DNA from 4 places in the Clostridium sp. CM036 genome. Region 2 is predicted to be linked to each of the others. Evidence: riboswitches for the same ligand, from Rfam matches in the RefSeq annotation. Region 2 holds a riboswitch; each other region holds the start of a gene.

Region 1 (4,534 bases), 160 kb from region 2:
TTCTATGTCTATTTCTAATTCGTCATACTTTTCTATAGATAAGGTTATAATTTTTTTAGTAATAGCTAATTCACAGTAATAGAACGGCATAGTGAAAACACAGTCTTCTTCATCAATATTTTCGACTTTCAATTTTCCCTGCAATACATTATCATAAACATTTTTTTCAATTTCTTCAGCCGTAACCCCAAGAATATTTTTAGATTCTTGGTATAATTTGTTTAACGGCATATAAGTATTTCCCATAGCGCAAAATTCATTTACCACATAATTAATTCCACTTTGTATTCTGAAAGGCGACTCTTTGTCAATGCCTAAACTTTGTGCTATCTTATCTGCAATTTTAAATCCTACTCCAGAAATGGTTTCAGTTAACACATAAGGATTATCCTGTACTACCTTTATAGAGTCTCCTCCATATTTTTTATAAATTTTCACACATTGGTTAGGTGTTACTCCATATGTTTGAAGAAATATCATTATATTTTTAACTTCTCGTTGCTTAGAATATGATTCAAAAATTAATTGAATCTTTTTTTGTCCTACACCATCAATCTCTTTTAATCTTTCAATTTCATTATCTAATATATTCATGGTGTTTTCACCAAAGTGCTGTACAATTTTTTTAGCAGTTATTGGTCCAATTCCTTGAATAACTCCTGAAGCTAAATATTTTTCTATACCTTCAAGTGAACTAGGTATTATTTCCTCACATTGTATTATTCTAAATTGCTTGCCAAATTGAGGATGAGTAACCCACTCCCCCGTTAATTTCAGGTTCTGCCCTTCACTTATATATGGCACAATGCCTACCACAGTTATCTGCTTTTTATTATCATTCAAATGAGCAATTATATATCCATTTTCTTCATTATGAAATACTACATCTTCGATTATCCCTTGTATTTCCGGCATAAAATCTCTCCTATTTATAAATTCATATAATAACATTAATAATAATATTATTAGCAATAATATTATTATTAATGTTATTATATCATATGTATTTTACATCTCTTATGTTCAGTATACCCCTATCTTAGGTTTTATCAAAATACTACTTAATAATCACATGCACTAAAAAGGGATAACAATTAATAATTGTTATCCCTTTTTTTATATTATACGTACTTTTTTATTTCATCAACCTTGTTTAGTTTTTCCCATGAAAGATCTAAATCAATTCTTCCAAAATGTCCATAGGCAGCTACTTGTTTATAAACAGGTCTTCTTAGTTCTAATTCTCTTATAATTACAGCTGGCCTTAAATCAAATACTTTTTCAACTATTTGAACTATTTTATCATCGTCAATTTTTCCTGTTCCGAAAGTTTCGACCTCTATAGATACCGGTTTAGCTACACCTATAGCATAAGCTAACTGAATTTCCAATTTATCTGAAACTCCTGCAGCAACTAAATTTTTAGCAACCCATCTTGCAGCATATGCAGCGGATCTATCAACTTTTGTTGCATCCTTTCCTGAGAATGCTCCACCTCCATGTCTTCCATATCCACCATAAGTATCTACTATTATTTTTCTTCCTGTTAAACCAGAGTCTCCTTGCGGTCCTCCAATTACAAATCTGCCTGTAGGATTTATATAATATTTAGTATTTTCATCTAATAATCCACTTGGAACTACAGGTTTTATTACATGCTCTTTTAAATCATTTTCAATTTGATCATGAGTTGCTTCTTCTGCATGTTGAGTTGAAATAACAATAGTATCTATTCTTACTGGCTTATTATCTTCATACTCTACAGTAACTTGAGTCTTTCCGTCCGGTCTTAAGTAATCTAATGTGCCATTTTTTCTTACTTCGCTTAACTTTCTTGCTAATCTGTGAGCCATAGCAATTGGTAGTGGCATGTATTCTGGTGTCTCATTAGTTGCAAATCCAAACATCATGCCTTGATCACCAGCACCTATTGCGTCAACCTTATCAATCTCGCCTGCTTTAGATTCTAATGCCTCATCTACTCCCATAGCTATATCTGTTGATTGTTCATTAATAGACGTAAGTACAGCGCATGTGCTAGCATCAAACCCGTATTTTGCTCTAGTATATCCTATGCCTTCAATGGTATTCCTAACAACCTTAGGAACATCTACATAACAACTAGTTGTTATCTCTCCCATTACTAAAACCATTCCTGTAGTAACCGCTGTTTCACAAGCAACCCTAGCATAAGGATCTTGCTCTAAAATAGCATCAAGTACAGCATCTGAAATTTGGTCACAAATTTTGTCTGGATGTCCTTCTGTAACGGATTCTGATGTAAATAATCTTTTCATTATAATTCTCCCTTCTATTCTCTAAAATTTCCCTATAAAAAAATAAAACCTCTTCCAAATATAAGAAGAGGTGATTTAATCATCTCCCTTATCTTGCAGATTATAACTGCAGGAATTGGCACCATGGTGCATTGCACCGGTTGCCGGGTTTCATAGGGCCTTTTTCCCTCCACCTCTCTTGATAAGAGTTATCAATTATTAACTTTTAATTATAATACCATATGCATTCTATGGTGTCAACAGAATCTAAACCCTGTAAAAAATAAAAAAAGACATCTATAGATGTCTTTTGGTGGAGGAGGACGGATTCGAACCATCGAAACATTACGTAACAGATTTACAGTCTGCCCCCTTTGGCCACTCGGGAACTCCTCCATATGTGGAGCTGGCAATAGGAATTGAACCTACAACCTGCTGATTACAAGTCAGCTGCTCTACCGTTGAGCCATGCCAGCATGCATTTTATTCTATTTTAAAAAGATTATTATGGTGGGAACAACAGGGTTCGAACCTGTGACCCTCTGCTTGTAAGGCAGATGCTCTCCCAGCTGAGCTATGCTCCCATAATTTATTGTAAACCATAATTTATTGTAAACCATTATAAATGGTGGAGGAGGACGGATTCGAACCATCGAAACATTACGTAACAGATTTACAGTCTGCCCCCTTTGGCCACTCGGGAACTCCTCCACTTATGGAGCTGGCAATAGGAATTGAACCTACAACCTGCTGATTACAAGTCAGCTGCTCTACCGTTGAGCCATGCCAGCATATTATGTTTTATCATTTTGCCGTTTTACCGTTTTACCGTGTCGACAAGAATTATTATACAACTTTAATTAATTAATTTCAAGTCTATTATCCTTTAATAAACGACTTCTTCTCTCCATAACTATACTATTCGCATATTTGCTTAATATTAAGCATTGATACAACTTACTATTTGCACAAATAATTTATTATATTTTTTATTTGGTTTTCCTTCATATAGTTAATATACTTATATATCATTTTTTAATTAATCATTTTTTTATTCTTTATTATAATAATACACGGGATTTATTCATATAAATTATTCATAGGAAACTAATAATTTTTCCCCAGCGCAATACAAGGAGGTATATTTCTTGAGTAAAGCTAAAACCCATTATAAAGATCCTTTAGCATACTATACACTTTCTAATTTTCTAAAAGACTATATTGACAAAAATACTTTAGTTGTTTGCATAGGTACCGATAGATGTATAGGCGATTGTCTAGGTCCTTTAGTTGGTACACTTTTAAAAAATAGTTCCTTTCCATTACCTGTATATGGCACTATAGATAATCCAATTCATGCCTTAAACATAGATAGTAAATTATCTAAAATAAATGCATTGCACCCAAATTGTACTATAATAGGTGTAGATGCTTGTTTAGGAGACATTTCAAATATTGGAGAACTCCAAGCTAGAAATTATCCAATTCATCCTGGCAAAGGTGTAGGGAAAACCCTTCCTAAGGTAGGCACTCTTTCATTAATAGGTATAGTAGATTCAAGTGATGATAGTGAATTATTTACAAATAGAAACATAAGATTGAGCTTGGTAATGGATATTGCTAATGTTTTAAGCAGATCCCTCTTGCATTCATACTATTTGCACTCCCTTACCAATGAAGAAAATAATTTGAGCCCTGTTTAACATGCTTTAATTAGTTTTAAATAATTATCCACAATTTAAACTTACAAATCTTATATAATATAAAAATAAGCAATGCAATTAAACTAATAATTGTATTGCTTATTTTTATAGCTTGCTTATACTTTTTATTCTGTTAAGCATAATTCTCTTCCATTGAATGAATTATCTAACTTATCCATATAATCCAATACTTTACCTGTTCCGAGTGCTACGCATGAAATCGGATCCTCCGCTAGATATACCGGAACTTTAGTAACCTCTTGTATGAGCTTACCTAAGCCTTTTAACAATGCACCTCCACCAGTCATAACTATACCTTTATCAGCTATATCTGCTGAAAGCTCAGGTGGTGTTTTTTCTAATACGGAATGTGCACATCCTGCTATTAAATATACCGCCTCTTTTAAAGCTTCTCTCATTTCTTCTGATGATACTTCTAAATTCTTAGGAAGACCTGTAATTAAATCTCTCCCTCTTATCTCCATGCTTGTCTTTTCTTCTTGTTTATAAGCACAACCTATGTTGATTTTTAAATCCTCTGCAGTCCTCTCACCA
Region 2 (4,534 bases):
AAAGTTATTCCTCCGTCATCTAAGGTGATGGAGGAATATAGTTAGGAACAAGACCTTATTTTGAAACCAGCTGCCAAAGAATTATTGACTTTTTATTGAACTGATTTTTCTAGAGCTTGCGTCAAATCGTATATAATGTCATCGATACCCTCAACGCCAATTGAAAGTCTTATCAAATCTGAAGTAACTCCAGCAGATTTTTGCTCCTCTGCGTTAAGCTCTGCATGAGTTGTACTTGAGGGGTGAATTACTAGAGATTTTGCATCTGCAACATTTGCAAGCAGCGAAAATAATTCTACATTATTAATAAATTTTTTTCCAGCTTCAAGGCCACCTTTTATTCCAAAAGTGAATATTGATCCTGCTCCTTTTGGTAGGTATTTTTTAGCTAAATCTTTGTATCTGCTCCCGTCAAGTTCAGGATAATTTACCCATGAAACATTTGGATGCTTACTCAAAAATTCAACAACTTTCCTAGCGTTTGTTACATGTCTCTCAACTCTTAACGATAATGATTCCAAACCTTGAAGAAATAAAAATGCACTTTGAGGGCTAAGCGTCGCACCGGTGTTTCTTAAAAGTTGAACTCTAGCTTTTAAAGCAAATGCTGGAGCACCTAAATTAGCATATACTATTCCATTATAGCTTTTATCCGGAGTTGTAAAATCAGGGAATTTACCGCTAGCTGCCCAATCAAATTTACCAGCATCAACTATAATTCCACCAATAGTAGTTCCATGTCCTCCAATGAACTTTGTTGCTGAATGAATAATTACATCTGCACCATACTCAATTGGACGGCAAAGGAAGGGAGTTGCAAAGGTATTGTCAATAATAAGGGGTATTTTATTTTCATGAGCAATATCCGCTACTGCCTCTATATCTAGAACATTTATTTTTGGGTTTCCCATTGTTTCAGCATAAAGTGCTTTTGTTTTATTCGAGATAGCTTTTCTAAAATTTTCAGGATCATCTGGATCAACAAATGTTACGTTAATTCCAAGTTTTCTAAGAGTAACATTAAATAGTTCATAAGTACCACCATATAGAGTGCTTGCAGCTACTATTTCATCGCCTGAATTTGCTACATTAAGTATTGCATAGAATGTTGCAGCTATTCCTGAAGCTGTAGCAAGTCCTGCTACTCCGCCTTCGAGAGCGGCTACTCTTTTTTCAAAAACGTCTGTAGTTGGGTTCATTATTCTTGAATATATATTTCCTTCTTCTTTTAATTGAAATAAATTTGCTGCATGATCTGCATTTTTAAAAACAAAAGATGATGTTTGATAAATTGGGACTGCTCTCGAGCCTGTAGTAGGGTCTGGAACCTGCCCTGCATGTACCTGTAATGTTTCAAAACTTAATGTTCGCTCACTCATATTAATTTCTCCTTTTATAATTATTTTTCTAAAAAAAAGCTGCTCTCCTATAAGGAAAGCAGCATGATTAACTTTAATAAACAATAAAATTGTATCATAAAATTTGCTATCGTCCTTATCTTTCAGATTTTACAATCTGATGGAATTGACACCATTGCACTTCTTTTAAAAATGCTGGTTGTCGGGCATCATCGGGCCAGTCCCTCTGCCGCTCTGGATAAGTTATATTTAGTTGTTAGTATTTAGTACATTATTTATTTAGATTTTTGGGAAAGAAAAAAAGCTACTTTCCTATAAGGAAAGTAGCAATAGTTAACTTTAATAAACAATAAAATTGTATCATAAAATTTGCTAACATCCTTATCTTTCAGATTTTACAATCTGCAGGAATTGACACCACTACATTCGAATAAGAATGCTGGTTGTCGGGCTTCATCGGACCAGTTCCTCTGCCACTCTGGATAAGTTGTATTCAGTTATTAGTATTTAGTATATTACTCATAAAAACAATTGTCAATACTTTTTTAAAAGATAAAATTATTTTAATTATGCCCTTTTATAATACTATATGCTGCACTGAACATACCAAATAAAATGCCAACGATAGGGAATATAATCCAATTAATGTGCCATAGATTAAAAACTAATCCACTGACAAGGAAGATACAGATTGCTAATGGCCATACGATAGCAGCAACTGCACCAATAAGTTTATTATCTTCAGTTTTTTCTTTTGAAAAGTCACCAATCTGTAAAAGAATACTAAAACTCTGCTTAATATTTCCAAAATATATAAAGAGGAAAACGGCAATAGCAATCATCACAAGTAAAACAACTACTCCGTAGCTAGATGCATTGTCGCCAAAAGCAGATGATACAAAAAGTGCAACTGGTGATATGACACATATGCACACACCTGTTATTACAGATATCATATGGGTTGATGCAAAAGCATTATTTTTTTGATTTACAATTACTTTTACATGAAGAGGTAAATCAAAACCGCTTTTTAGATACTTGTATTTTTCTAGCTTCATACCGGAATAAATGAATAAAGCTACAGCAGGTACACACAGTAAGAATAGTGCAATAATGCCAAACATATCGCTGAAATCTTTTGAAATTCCTTTACAGATAATGCCACCATCTATGAGAGTGGTAATTAATATTAATATAGCCGTTGCTACAATACATAAAAAAACACCTATACCCATCAATAAGCCAGATTCTTTTTTTGTAGTCATAAAGTTATCGGCCTCTTCTTGTGTAATGGTTTTAAGTATCGCACCCTTTTTCATATGTTCGATGCCAAGTTCATCAATTAATTCGTCAATATTGCCAAATTCTGAAATTACAATACCAATGGCCTCATTTTCTGATTTTCCATCATTCTTATTCTCGTTATATTTTTCTTCCATATTCCATAATAAATCATTTTTTAATTTGACCGTCTGATTTGTTCTTGGTAGGACTTTAAACATATTATCTAAATAATTTTTTATAGTTTCCATTCTAATCCCTCTCCTTAATAAATTTATTAATAACTTCTTTTGTTAAGCTCCATTCTTCACATTTTTCTTTATAGTAGGTTAAACCTACGGGGGTGATTTTATAATATGTGCGTCTTTTACCAAAGGTTTCGTCTTTATAGAAAGATTCGATATATCCATTCTTCTCAAGACGGTTGAATGCTGAATAGAGTGTGGTCTCTTTCATAACATACTTCTCCTCTGATAATTTTCTGATGTTTTTTGATATTTCATACCCGTAGGATTCGCCATCTTGAAGCATAAAAAGAATAATCGTATCATTATATCCTCGAATTACATCGCTGCTTATCAAATTATATCCTCCTTTGCTTTTACTGCATCTGTAGTACTTTGTCTGTCGTAGTAATTCAAGGATAACACAATTACTACGACAGGTAAAGTATTTTCTGAAATTTGCATAGATGTAATATTACTGTAAGTTTTGAAGATGGTACCTTATAGATTATTATGATAAACTATATACAGTAATAATTAGATTGGAAGGAATGGTGAGTTATGGACATAATATTTTTATTAAAAGCAATTATAATAGCAATAGTAGAAGGGGTAACTGAATTTATCCCAGTATCGTCTACAGGACATATGATATTGATTGGATGGGCAATTGGGTTTGAGGGAGAGTTTGTAAAGATGTTTGAAGTTGTAATCCAACTTGGAGCAATAATGGCAGTTGTTGTTTTGTATTGGGAGAAGATTAGCGAAAGTATAATAGAATTTTTTAAGTTTATATTTACTAAAGGAAAAGAGGGAAAGAAAGGATTCAGATTTGGGATAAATGTTATTACGGCATCTATTCCAATGGGAATTGCAGGAGTAGTATTATACGATAAAATAAAACTATTGTTTACACCAGAGGCTGTTATAGTAGGATTCATAGTTGGTGGATTATTGTTACTAATAATCGAGAGGAGAGTTAGAAACAGGGATCATAAAGTAGAAAGTATAGATAGCATAACGCCTATACAATCATTTAAGATCGGTTTATTACAACTGCTTGCAATGTGGCCAGGAATGTCAAGAAGTGCTTCTACAATTATGGGCGGATGGATTGCAGGATTATCAACACCAATAGCAGCAGAATTTTCATTTTTCATAGCGATTCCAGCTATGATAGGGGCAACAGGAAAAGATTTATTTGAATTTGATTATTCTGTAATGACGAAAACATTATGGATTTCATTAATAGTAGGATTTGTTGTAGCCTTCATAGTATCTTTGATAGTTATGAAAAAATTTGTGGATTATTTGAAAAAGAAGCCAATGAAAGTCTTTGCAATATATAGAGTAGTAGTAGGTATTTTACTTGGAATATTAGTATTAACTAAGGTTATTATTTTAGCATAATCATAGAGAATAAATAGCAAGAGGTATTTTTTCTTATATAAATAGTAAAAGGAGAATAAGCATATGGGAAATAATAAAGTATTAAATATTATAACCTCTATAATGATAGTAGCATCTATAATTATGGCTTTTTTTCTTTATGAAACAGTAAAGGGAAAAAATAAAATTACATATGTATTAAGTGATATGAAGACGGCAGTAAATGATGAAGGTAAAGACCAAATTTTAAAAAATGAAATAAACGAAGTAAAGGTTATAGAT
Region 3 (4,534 bases), 820 kb from region 2:
TAATTCCTTTTTTAAATGCCATAACTTGAATAAATCCAGTTTTAAATGTAAGATAAATTCCTGTTCCTAAAAGTAAAATAACTGCAAAGGCAAAATTACCTAAAACCGGGATGTTTTGATACCACTTAAAATTAGTTGGAAATTCCCATAGAAAATCCGCAATAGGAACTATAAAATCAAAAAAATTATTTATTGCTTGAAATAATACACTCATTTTTAAACCTCCATATTATAATGTTATCCTTATTTGCATTTTAGAATTAATTACTCCAAAAATTATTTGCATACGGTAATTATACACTAATAAGGTATAAAATGAATTTTTAAAAAAATAAAAGTATAAAAATGTCGTTAAACTTTATGCTTTACTATAAAAAAATCATCTTACTTTCGACTATTACGCCCAAAGCAAAATGATTAATGGTTTTATATTTTTTTTAGAAAGCAGGAATTATATCTCCTTTATATTTATCTTCAATAATTTTTTTAACTTCTAGAGAATTTAATGCCTTTGAAAGTGCTTCTATATGAGGTTTAGTTTTATCTTCTTTTCTAACTGCAAGCACATTTGCATAAGGCGAATCTTTTGATTCAATTGCTAGTGCGTCTTTTGTCGGATTTAAATTGGCTTCTATTGCAAAATTTGAGTTTATAACTGCTGCATCCACATCTTTTAAAATCCTTGGAAGCTGAGGAGCGTCTAATTCAGTTATTTTAAAATTCTTTTTATTTTCAGTAATATCAAGTTTAGAAATAAGATCTCCACTTTTTAGTTTTAATAGCCCTTCCTTCTCAAGCACTCTAAGTGCTCTTGCTCCATTTGTAGGATCACTTGGAATGGCTATTTTAGCTCCATCTTTTAAATCACTTAGCTTTTTATATTTATTAGAGTACACACCCATAGGTTCAAGATGAACCTTTACAGTATAGTCTAGGTCCACTCCCTTTTCCTTACTAAAGGATTGCAAATAAGGAATATGTTGAAAGAAATTAGCATCTAATTGTCCCTCGGCTAGTGCAGTGTTTGGTGTTACATAGTCAGTAAATTCTACTATTTCGAGAGTATATCCCTCTTTTGCGAGAATCGGCTTTATAGCCTCTAATATTTCTTTATGAGGCACTGGTGACGCACCTACTTTAATGATTTTTTTCTCAGTTACATCCGCCTCTTTTTTTGCTCCACATCCACTCAGTGTAAAAATCACAACTATTGTTAATAATATGCTTAATATTTTTTTCATTTTTAATTTCCTCCTCTTATTTTTCTTTTAATATTTTTATAATTCAAAACTTATTTAATCATTTTTCTGTACAATATATTTCCTAAGGCTTGAATTACTTGCACAACTGCAATTAATATAATTACAGTGTATATCATGATATCTGACTTAAATCTATAGTAACCATATTTTACGGCTACATCTCCAAGTCCCCCTCCACCAATTGTCCCAGCCATAGCTGAGTAACCTATAATGTTTATTATTGTTAACGTAACTCCAAGAACTATAGACGGCATTGCCTCTTTTAACATAACCTTAAATATAATTTGATAGGTTTTTGCACCAAATGACTTAGCTGCTTCAACAATTCCATAATCCACTTCTAAAAGTGCAGATTCTATTATTCTTGCAGCAAAAGGTGCTGCACCAAGCGTTAGAGGAACTATAGCTGCATTAGTACCTATTGTTGTTCCAACTATAAGCTTAGTTAAAGGGAATATAGATATCATTAGTATAATAAACGGAAAAGACCTAAGTACATTTATTACTAAATTTAAGATTTTATAGATTAAAGTGTTTGGCCTTAGGCCAATAGGTCCAGTTATAATTAATCCTACTGCTGAAATAAACCCTAAAATAACTGTAAAAATCGTGGATAATGTTACCATATATATAGTTTCTTTTAGTGCAGGTAATAAAATATCTTTAAATAGCATTTATACTCTCTCCCTTGTGCTTCTCAAGCTGCACAGAATAATTAATGAGCTCCCACTCTATAGATTTTTCATCTAAATAATTTAATATCTTCTTCTTATTCTCTTTACTTGCATTTATTATGAGACTTCCCATTACGTTATCCCTAAATTTTTCAAGCCTGCCCCATACTATTGAAAAATCAATATTTAACTCCCTGGCAATTGATGTTATAAGGCAACTCTGGGTAATTTCCTTTGTAAAAAATATTTTAATGTTATATCCCGTGCTAGGCAGTAATTCTTCCTCTCCCATAAGTGTTTGCATTTCCTTTGTTGGCCTAATAAATAGTTCATCGGTAATGCCATGGCTTTTAATTTCCCCTCCTTCTAAAAGAATAAATTTATTACAAATTTCTTTTACCACTTCCATCTGATGGGTAACTACAATAATTGTTATATTAAATTTGTTATTGATAGCCCTTAAAAGCTCTAATATAGATTTTGTAGTTTTAGGATCTAGTGCAGAGGTAGCTTCATCACAAAGTAATATTTTCGGATTAAGTGAAAGCGCTCTTGCAATTCCAACTCTTTGCTTCTGCCCTCCGCTAAGTTGTTTTACATTGGTGTTTGCTTTATCCTTAAGTCCTACTAACTCTATTAAGCTATCTACTCTTTTTTTAATAAAATTTTTATCGTTTCCCCATATTTCTAGTGGAAATGCTATGTTTTCAAAAACATTTTTACTGTTAATAAGATTAAAACTTTGAAATATTATGCCTACATTTTTCCTAAACTCGCGAAGTTCTTTCAAACTTAGCTGTTTCACCCCTTTTTCCATTATATTAATGGTACCTGTATCATAGGTTTCAAGCCCATTAAAGCATCTAAGTAAAGTGGATTTACCAGCTCCACTGTGACCAATAACACCATAAATATCACCCTCCTCCACTGTAAATGAAACATCATTTAACACTTTAACCCCTGAAAAACTTTTACTTACACCTCGAACTTTAATCATGATATCCCTTCTCCTTTTCATTTCTTATAATTCATCTTTACCTTTTGATCCTTTCTTTAAACATCACTCTAAAAAAATAGAGCCCAAGAATAAACTTGGGCACTACTTCCAAACTTATTCTTATCTTGCAGCAATGCTGCAGGAATTAACACCATGTATCATAATATGATACTGGTTGTCGGGGTTCATAGGGCCAGTCCCTCCACCTCTCTTGATAAGACACTATTAAATTTTATTTACATCTATTCAAAAAAACAAAAACCTCTTTCATCATTATATAATGATGAAAGAGGTATAAAATTACAAAGACACCTCTCTCATCTTCCGCTAATTTACAATGAAATTAACGCAGGATTTAGCACCTATTCAGACAATAACGTCTGATGGTTGCCGAGATGTCATCGGGCCAGTCCCTCTATCTCTCTTGATGAGAATTAACTTATTTATTAAATCAGATTTATAATATCACTATATGAATGCTATGTAAAGAAGTTTTTATATACACCTTCTCCAAACATCATACAACTGTCTAATGATGTTTCATCATAATATATATTTTGTTCATACTTTATATATAACATAAATATTCATGTTACATTATTTATGTTATAATATATTGTAATAATTATATTGTTCTAGGAGGATACATTGTATGGCTAATGTTTGAAATGCCAATAAGAAATAATTAACATCAATAGAAATCACATCATATAACTTAGTGTTATTGACAAAATTGTAAAATAATTGTATTATACACACATAAACTAAGCACTTTTTTAATAGTATAAGAGAGACCCATAAGGTCTCTTTTATGTGACCTAGTATTAGAATTCAGTAATAACAATTGAATATAGGACTAAAAACAGGAAATACTTATGGCGACCAAGTAAGCCCCCCCTTTACAGTATGTATGAAGCGTGGTCATTCAGGGCTAACCCTGGACATTTTTTGTATAATAAAAAAAGGAGGAGATATTAATGGATGATAATAAAAATGTAGAACCCATAAAAACAGCACCGGTTAAAAAGAAACTTTGGAAAAAAATCGTTAAAGGTTTATTGATATTTTCTGCAATAATTTTCGTATCGGCTACGATAACTTTAGGATATGGTTATATTAAATATGGGCCTAAAATAGAGGCAACTATAAAAGATGCTAACAATATAGCACAAACCATAAACGAAACCTCCTTTAATACCCGAAAACCGACACAATTTTTTGATACTAATGGTAAACTATTAAAAGAATTTAAGACCAATACATATTATTACACAAAAGAAGCAGACTTAAATCCCTATGTAGGTAAAGCTGTCACTTCAATAGAAGACCAAAGATTTTATAAACATGGTGGTATAGATTATAAAGGTATAAGGAGAGCTGTCTGGGTATATATAAAATCCAAGGGAGCTATCGTACAAGGTGGTTCAACAATAACGCAACAACTTGCAAGAAATGTATTCCTTACATTTGACGTAACCTTGTCGAGAAAATTGGAAGAGTCTGTTATAGCAAATAAATTAGAAGAAAGATATTCAAAAGATCAAATATTAGAGTTTTATGTAAATAATATAAACTTCGGCAATGGATGCTATAGTATTGAA
Region 4 (4,534 bases), 160 kb from region 2:
ATATAACACAGACTTGTTCCTTATTTGGATTAACCGGGCCTAAAACTTTAGGAATACTTGGAATGCTTTGGATAATATTTGTTACATTTATATCAACTAAGGGATTAGATAAAATTAAAAAGGTAACTTCACTAGGTGGCACTGCAGTTGCATTGTTAAATGTAGTATTATTAGTCGGATCTCTACTAGTCCTTATAGGAAATCATGGCCAGTTAGCTCAGCCAATAACTGGACTTAGTTCATTCATATCCTCGCCAGATCCTGCTTATTCTGGAAATATGATTTCATCATTTGCTTTCGTAGTATTTGCTATATTTGCTTATGGTGGTATTGAAGTTGTTGGAGGACTAGTTGACGAAACAGAAAATGCTGAAAAAAACTTCCCTAAGGGTGTTGTTATTTCAGCAATTGTTATCTCAGTTGGATACGCACTTGGACTATTCCTTGTTGGTATATTTACTAACTGGTCAACTGTTATGACTGGAAATGGCGTTCACTTAGGTAATGTTGGTTATGTAGTAATGAGTAACCTAGGATATTCTCTTGGTAGCGCATTCGGTGCAAGCGAAGCAACATGTTTAGCTTTGGCGCATGGAGTAGCTAGATTCGTTGGGCTTTCAATGTTCTTAGCTTTAGCCGGTGCATTCTTTACATTAATGTTTTCTCCATTAAAACAATTAATTGAAGGTACTCCAGCTAAATTATGGCCTGGGAAAATGGCAGAAATGAAAAATGGAATGCCTCAAAGGGCTATGTGGATTCAAGCTACAATAGTTTGTGTTATTATTGCTCTTGTATCCTTTGGTGGAGAGAATATGTCAGGTTTCTTCGTTGTATTAGTAGCTATGACTAATGTAGCTATGACTCTTCCATACATGTTTATAGCTTTTGCTTTTGCACCATTTAAGAAAAACAAAGATATTATTAAGCCTTTTGAAATATTCAAAACTGAAAGAAGTGCACTAATATGGACAATAGTTGTTATGTTCACTGTTGGATTTGCAAACTTCTTCTCAATAATACAACCAGCACTGGAAGGAAAATTGAGCATAACACTTTGGAGTATAGGTGGCCCGATATTTTTTGCGGCTGTTGCCTGGTTTATGTATAGCCACTATGAAAAGAAATATTTAAATAAAAATATACCCTTTACAAATAAAAATTTTAAATAAGTCTATGCTGAATCAAAAAGATGATTTCTGTGTTGTGCACAGAAATCATTTTTTTGCTTTTCACATTATATTATATAATTTCCTCAATAAATAATTTTATTATTATTCCATTTACCTGATTTCATGTAGATTATACACATTACAAGTGATGCGAATGTTGCAAGAGGAGAAGCAAATCCAATTTCATATAGAGTCATACCTACTATTTTACTTAAAACAAAAGATAACGGTATACGAATGATAAATGTAGCAATTAAACTGTGAATCATTGGAAATAACGAATTACCACAACCACTAAAAAACGAGTTCATACAAAATACAAAGCATACCAAAATGCAATCGATGCTGTATGATTTAATATATAATGCAGCTGTTTCTATGACCGCTGTATCCCTAGAAAACAATGCTGTAAGCGATGTTGGATTCCATTGTGCATATGCATAACATATTATTCCTAATATTAATGAGCATCCCGTGCCTATATACAAACATTGTTTTGCTCTTTCCTTCTTTCCTGCCCCCATATTCTGAGCTGTCATCGCTGCAATTGCTGAAGCAAATGCAATCGTTGGAAGCATTGTAAATACAATTATTTTTTCGACAACACCTACAGATGCAGAAGCAGTAAGTCCCATTACATTAATAACTGCTGTAATTATTATAAAAGAAATATTAATTAAACCATCCTGTAATGCTATTGGTAATCCTAGCTTAAATACCTTCTTTGCTTTTCCTGCTTCAATCCTAATATGACTACGATGAAACTCAAAGTTAAAACCTATCTTTTTTATATACAGCACCCCAATTATGAAGCTTATAGCTTGAGCAGCTATAGTAGCAATTGCAGCTCCTGGCGCCCCCATATGGAACCCACCCACTAATATTAAATCTACCATAATATTAGTTACGCAAGCTACCGCAATAAAGAATAATGGTGCTTTTGAATTGCCTAGCCCTCGCAGAATACCACTCAACGCATTGTACCCTATAATAAATGGAATACCACAAGAACAGATAAAAATATATTCTTTTGTGTATTTAAATGCCTCTGTTGGCGTATTCATTAAATTTGTAATAGTACCTGTCATTACCACCATAATTACAGTCAACACAGCTGCTATTATACCAAATGTACAAATGATAGTTCCAACTGACTCTGCAATATCTTTATATTTTTTTGCACCCAAATAGTTGCCAATTAAAATAGTACCTCCAGTTGTTAATCCAAGGATAACGCTTGTGATTGTCTGCATAATCTGGCTTCCTGTTGCCACAGCAGAAACTTGCGCCGAATTATCAAACTGTCCAACAACCAACAAATCAGCTGCACCATAGAGTGCTTGCAACAAGCTTGCTAATAGAAACGGAAATGCAAATTTTAAAAGCGTTGGGATAACCTTACCCTCTGTTAAAGTATTCTCTTGTTTCATAATAACCTTTCCTTCTGTTAAAATGTTCTGTTGTGTCATAATATGTGCCTCCTAAAATAAAAAAATGCTGGATAAGGAAGTTGGCTTTATCCAACCATCTTATCCAGCATATAATTATCTATATACCCTCCGATGAACAGTAGCAATCGTAACACATATGTTCAATATTGTCAAAAATAAAACAAAGACATTTTTACCTATTGACAATTGCTTTTACGAGTAATATACTAAGCAATAACAACTGAATACAACTTATCCAGAGCGGCAGAGGGACTGGCCCGATGATGCCCGACAACCAGCATTCTTAAGTGGAGTGCAATGGTGTCAATTCCATCAGATTATAAAATCTGAAAGATAAGGACGATAGCAAATTTTATAATACAATTTTATTGTTTATTAAAGTTAATCACGCTGCTTTCCTTATAGGAAAGCAGCTTTTTTTTATAAGATGCCTAATTACAAGGAGGATGCAAATGCCAATAAAAATACCTGACAATCTTCCAGCGTTTAAAACTTTAAATAAAGAGAACATTTTTACTATTACAGAAGACTGCGCATTTCACCAAGATATTCGGCCTTTAAAAATTGTGATTTTAAACCTTATGCCAACAAAAATCGATACTGAAACACAAATTTTAAGACTTCTTGGGAACTCTCCACTACAGATTGATATAGTTCTTCTTCACCCTGCAAGCCATGCATGTAAAAATATATCGCAGGAACATTTAATTAAATTTTATAACACTTTTGAAGAAATAAAGAATTCTAGATTTGATGGAATGATAATAACTGGAGCGCCAATTGAAAGTATTCCCTTTGAAGAAGTGGATTACTGGGAGGAGCTTAAAAAAATTATGGAATGGAGTGTTCACAATGTATACTCTACCTTGCATATTTGTTGGGGTGCTCAAGCAGGGCTTCATTATCATTACGGAGTGCAAAAACATAAACTTGATAGTAAAGTATTTGGAGTGTTTAAACATAAAATAACAAAGCAAAACGTTAAACTTTTGAGTGGATTTGATGATGAATTTTATGTTCCACATTCAAGACATACTGAAATAAGAAAAGTTGATATTGATAAAATAGATGAGCTTGAAATTTTATCAGAATCTGAGGAATCAGGCATTTACATTGTATCAGCAAAAAAGGGAAGACAAATTTTTATAACCGGGCATTCAGAGTATGATCCATTAACATTAAAAAATGAATATGACAGGGATATAGCAAACGGCTTAAATATAAATGTCCCCAAAAATTATTATCCAAAAGACGATCCATTAAAAATACCTATCGTAAAATGGAGAGGTCACTCAAGTTTGCTTTTTTTAAACTGGTTAAATTATTATGTTTATCAGGAGACACCTTACAATTTGGTGTACCTAGAATAATACATATAAAAGTTGGGCCCCTAGTAACTTAGGGACCCAACTCTAAATATTGAACTTTATTAAAATTTAATCTGTATTAGAAATACGTTTCTTAAATTCTTCCATGTCATGGAATGAACTTATATATACCCTATGTAAGGAAAGTATACCATCCTCTTTGGAAGACCATCTGCCGTCAGTACTAAAAGCCATTGTATACCCTGCTTCTCGTACAGCCTCAATTGAAGTTTTGCTGTATCCACCATAAGGGTAGGAAAAGAATTTTATTTGTTTATTTAATATTTTTTCCAAATCTTTTTTAGATTTAACTAAAGTTTCTAGTTGCTTATCCTTAGGCATCTCTTTTAAATTTTCATGCTTTACGGTATGACTCCCTATTTCCACTCCATATTTTTCCATTTCCACAAGCTGTTTCGAAGTCATATAGTTAGGACTTTTATCAATACTACCAGTAATAACAAAAATTGTTGCTTTAAAATTATACTTTTTCAAAACAGGGAACATATCCGTATAATTATCTTCATAACCATCATCAAAAGTA

Evidence for each region. A riboswitch is a leader RNA that binds a small molecule or an ion and turns the genes downstream of it on or off. The one in region 2 is predicted to bind S-adenosylmethionine.
Region 1: it holds a riboswitch for S-adenosylmethionine, as region 2 does, so the genes downstream of both, metK (methionine adenosyltransferase) here and ACWJKE_RS10700 (O-acetylhomoserine aminocarboxypropyltransferase/cysteine synthase family protein) in region 2, are expected to answer to the same signal.
Region 3: it holds a riboswitch for S-adenosylmethionine, as region 2 does, so the genes downstream of both, ACWJKE_RS14655 (methionine ABC transporter ATP-binding protein) here and ACWJKE_RS10700 (O-acetylhomoserine aminocarboxypropyltransferase/cysteine synthase family protein) in region 2, are expected to answer to the same signal.
Region 4: it holds a riboswitch for S-adenosylmethionine, as region 2 does, so the genes downstream of both, metA (homoserine O-acetyltransferase MetA) here and ACWJKE_RS10700 (O-acetylhomoserine aminocarboxypropyltransferase/cysteine synthase family protein) in region 2, are expected to answer to the same signal.

What each region holds. Positions count from the first base shown of each region.
Region 1 is NZ_CM143652.1:2,423,612-2,428,145, forward strand. Features, by position in the region: gene recD2 (SF1B family DNA helicase RecD2) at 1-915, opposite strand, end outside; gene metK (methionine adenosyltransferase) at 1,122-2,297, opposite strand; SAM riboswitch class I at 2,383-2,485, opposite strand; tRNA gene ACWJKE_RS11395 (tRNA-Tyr) at 2,588-2,672, opposite strand; tRNA gene ACWJKE_RS11400 (tRNA-Thr) at 2,678-2,752, opposite strand; tRNA gene ACWJKE_RS11405 (tRNA-Val) at 2,785-2,860, opposite strand; tRNA gene ACWJKE_RS11410 (tRNA-Tyr) at 2,903-2,987, opposite strand; tRNA gene ACWJKE_RS11415 (tRNA-Thr) at 2,993-3,067, opposite strand; gene yyaC (spore protease YyaC) at 3,425-3,979, shown strand; gene mreB (rod shape-determining protein) at 4,105-4,534, opposite strand, start outside.
Region 2 is NZ_CM143652.1:2,261,858-2,266,391, reverse strand. Features, by position in the region: gene ACWJKE_RS10700 (O-acetylhomoserine aminocarboxypropyltransferase/cysteine synthase family protein) at 93-1,379, opposite strand; SAM riboswitch class I at 1,492-1,603, opposite strand; SAM riboswitch class I at 1,737-1,847, opposite strand; gene ACWJKE_RS10695 (permease prefix domain 1-containing protein) at 1,922-2,890, opposite strand; gene ACWJKE_RS10690 (PadR family transcriptional regulator) at 2,892-3,221, opposite strand; gene ACWJKE_RS10685 (undecaprenyl-diphosphate phosphatase) at 3,425-4,273, shown strand; gene ACWJKE_RS10680 (hypothetical protein) at 4,337-4,534, shown strand, end outside.
Region 3 is NZ_CM143652.1:3,086,027-3,090,560, reverse strand. Features, by position in the region: gene ACWJKE_RS14670 (alanine/glycine:cation symporter family protein) at 1-214, opposite strand, end outside; gene ACWJKE_RS14665 (MetQ/NlpA family ABC transporter substrate-binding protein) at 438-1,241, opposite strand; gene ACWJKE_RS14660 (methionine ABC transporter permease) at 1,292-1,936, opposite strand; gene ACWJKE_RS14655 (methionine ABC transporter ATP-binding protein) at 1,926-2,933, opposite strand; SAM riboswitch class I at 3,051-3,154, opposite strand; SAM riboswitch class I at 3,248-3,367, opposite strand; gene ACWJKE_RS14650 (transglycosylase domain-containing protein) at 3,911-4,534, shown strand, end outside.
Region 4 is NZ_CM143652.1:2,097,265-2,101,798, forward strand. Features, by position in the region: gene yjeM (glutamate/gamma-aminobutyrate family transporter YjeM) at 1-1,172, shown strand, start outside; gene ACWJKE_RS09805 (MATE family efflux transporter) at 1,256-2,641, opposite strand; SAM riboswitch class I at 2,852-2,963, shown strand; gene metA (homoserine O-acetyltransferase MetA) at 3,076-3,993, shown strand; gene ACWJKE_RS09815 (polysaccharide deacetylase family protein) at 4,060-4,534, opposite strand, start outside.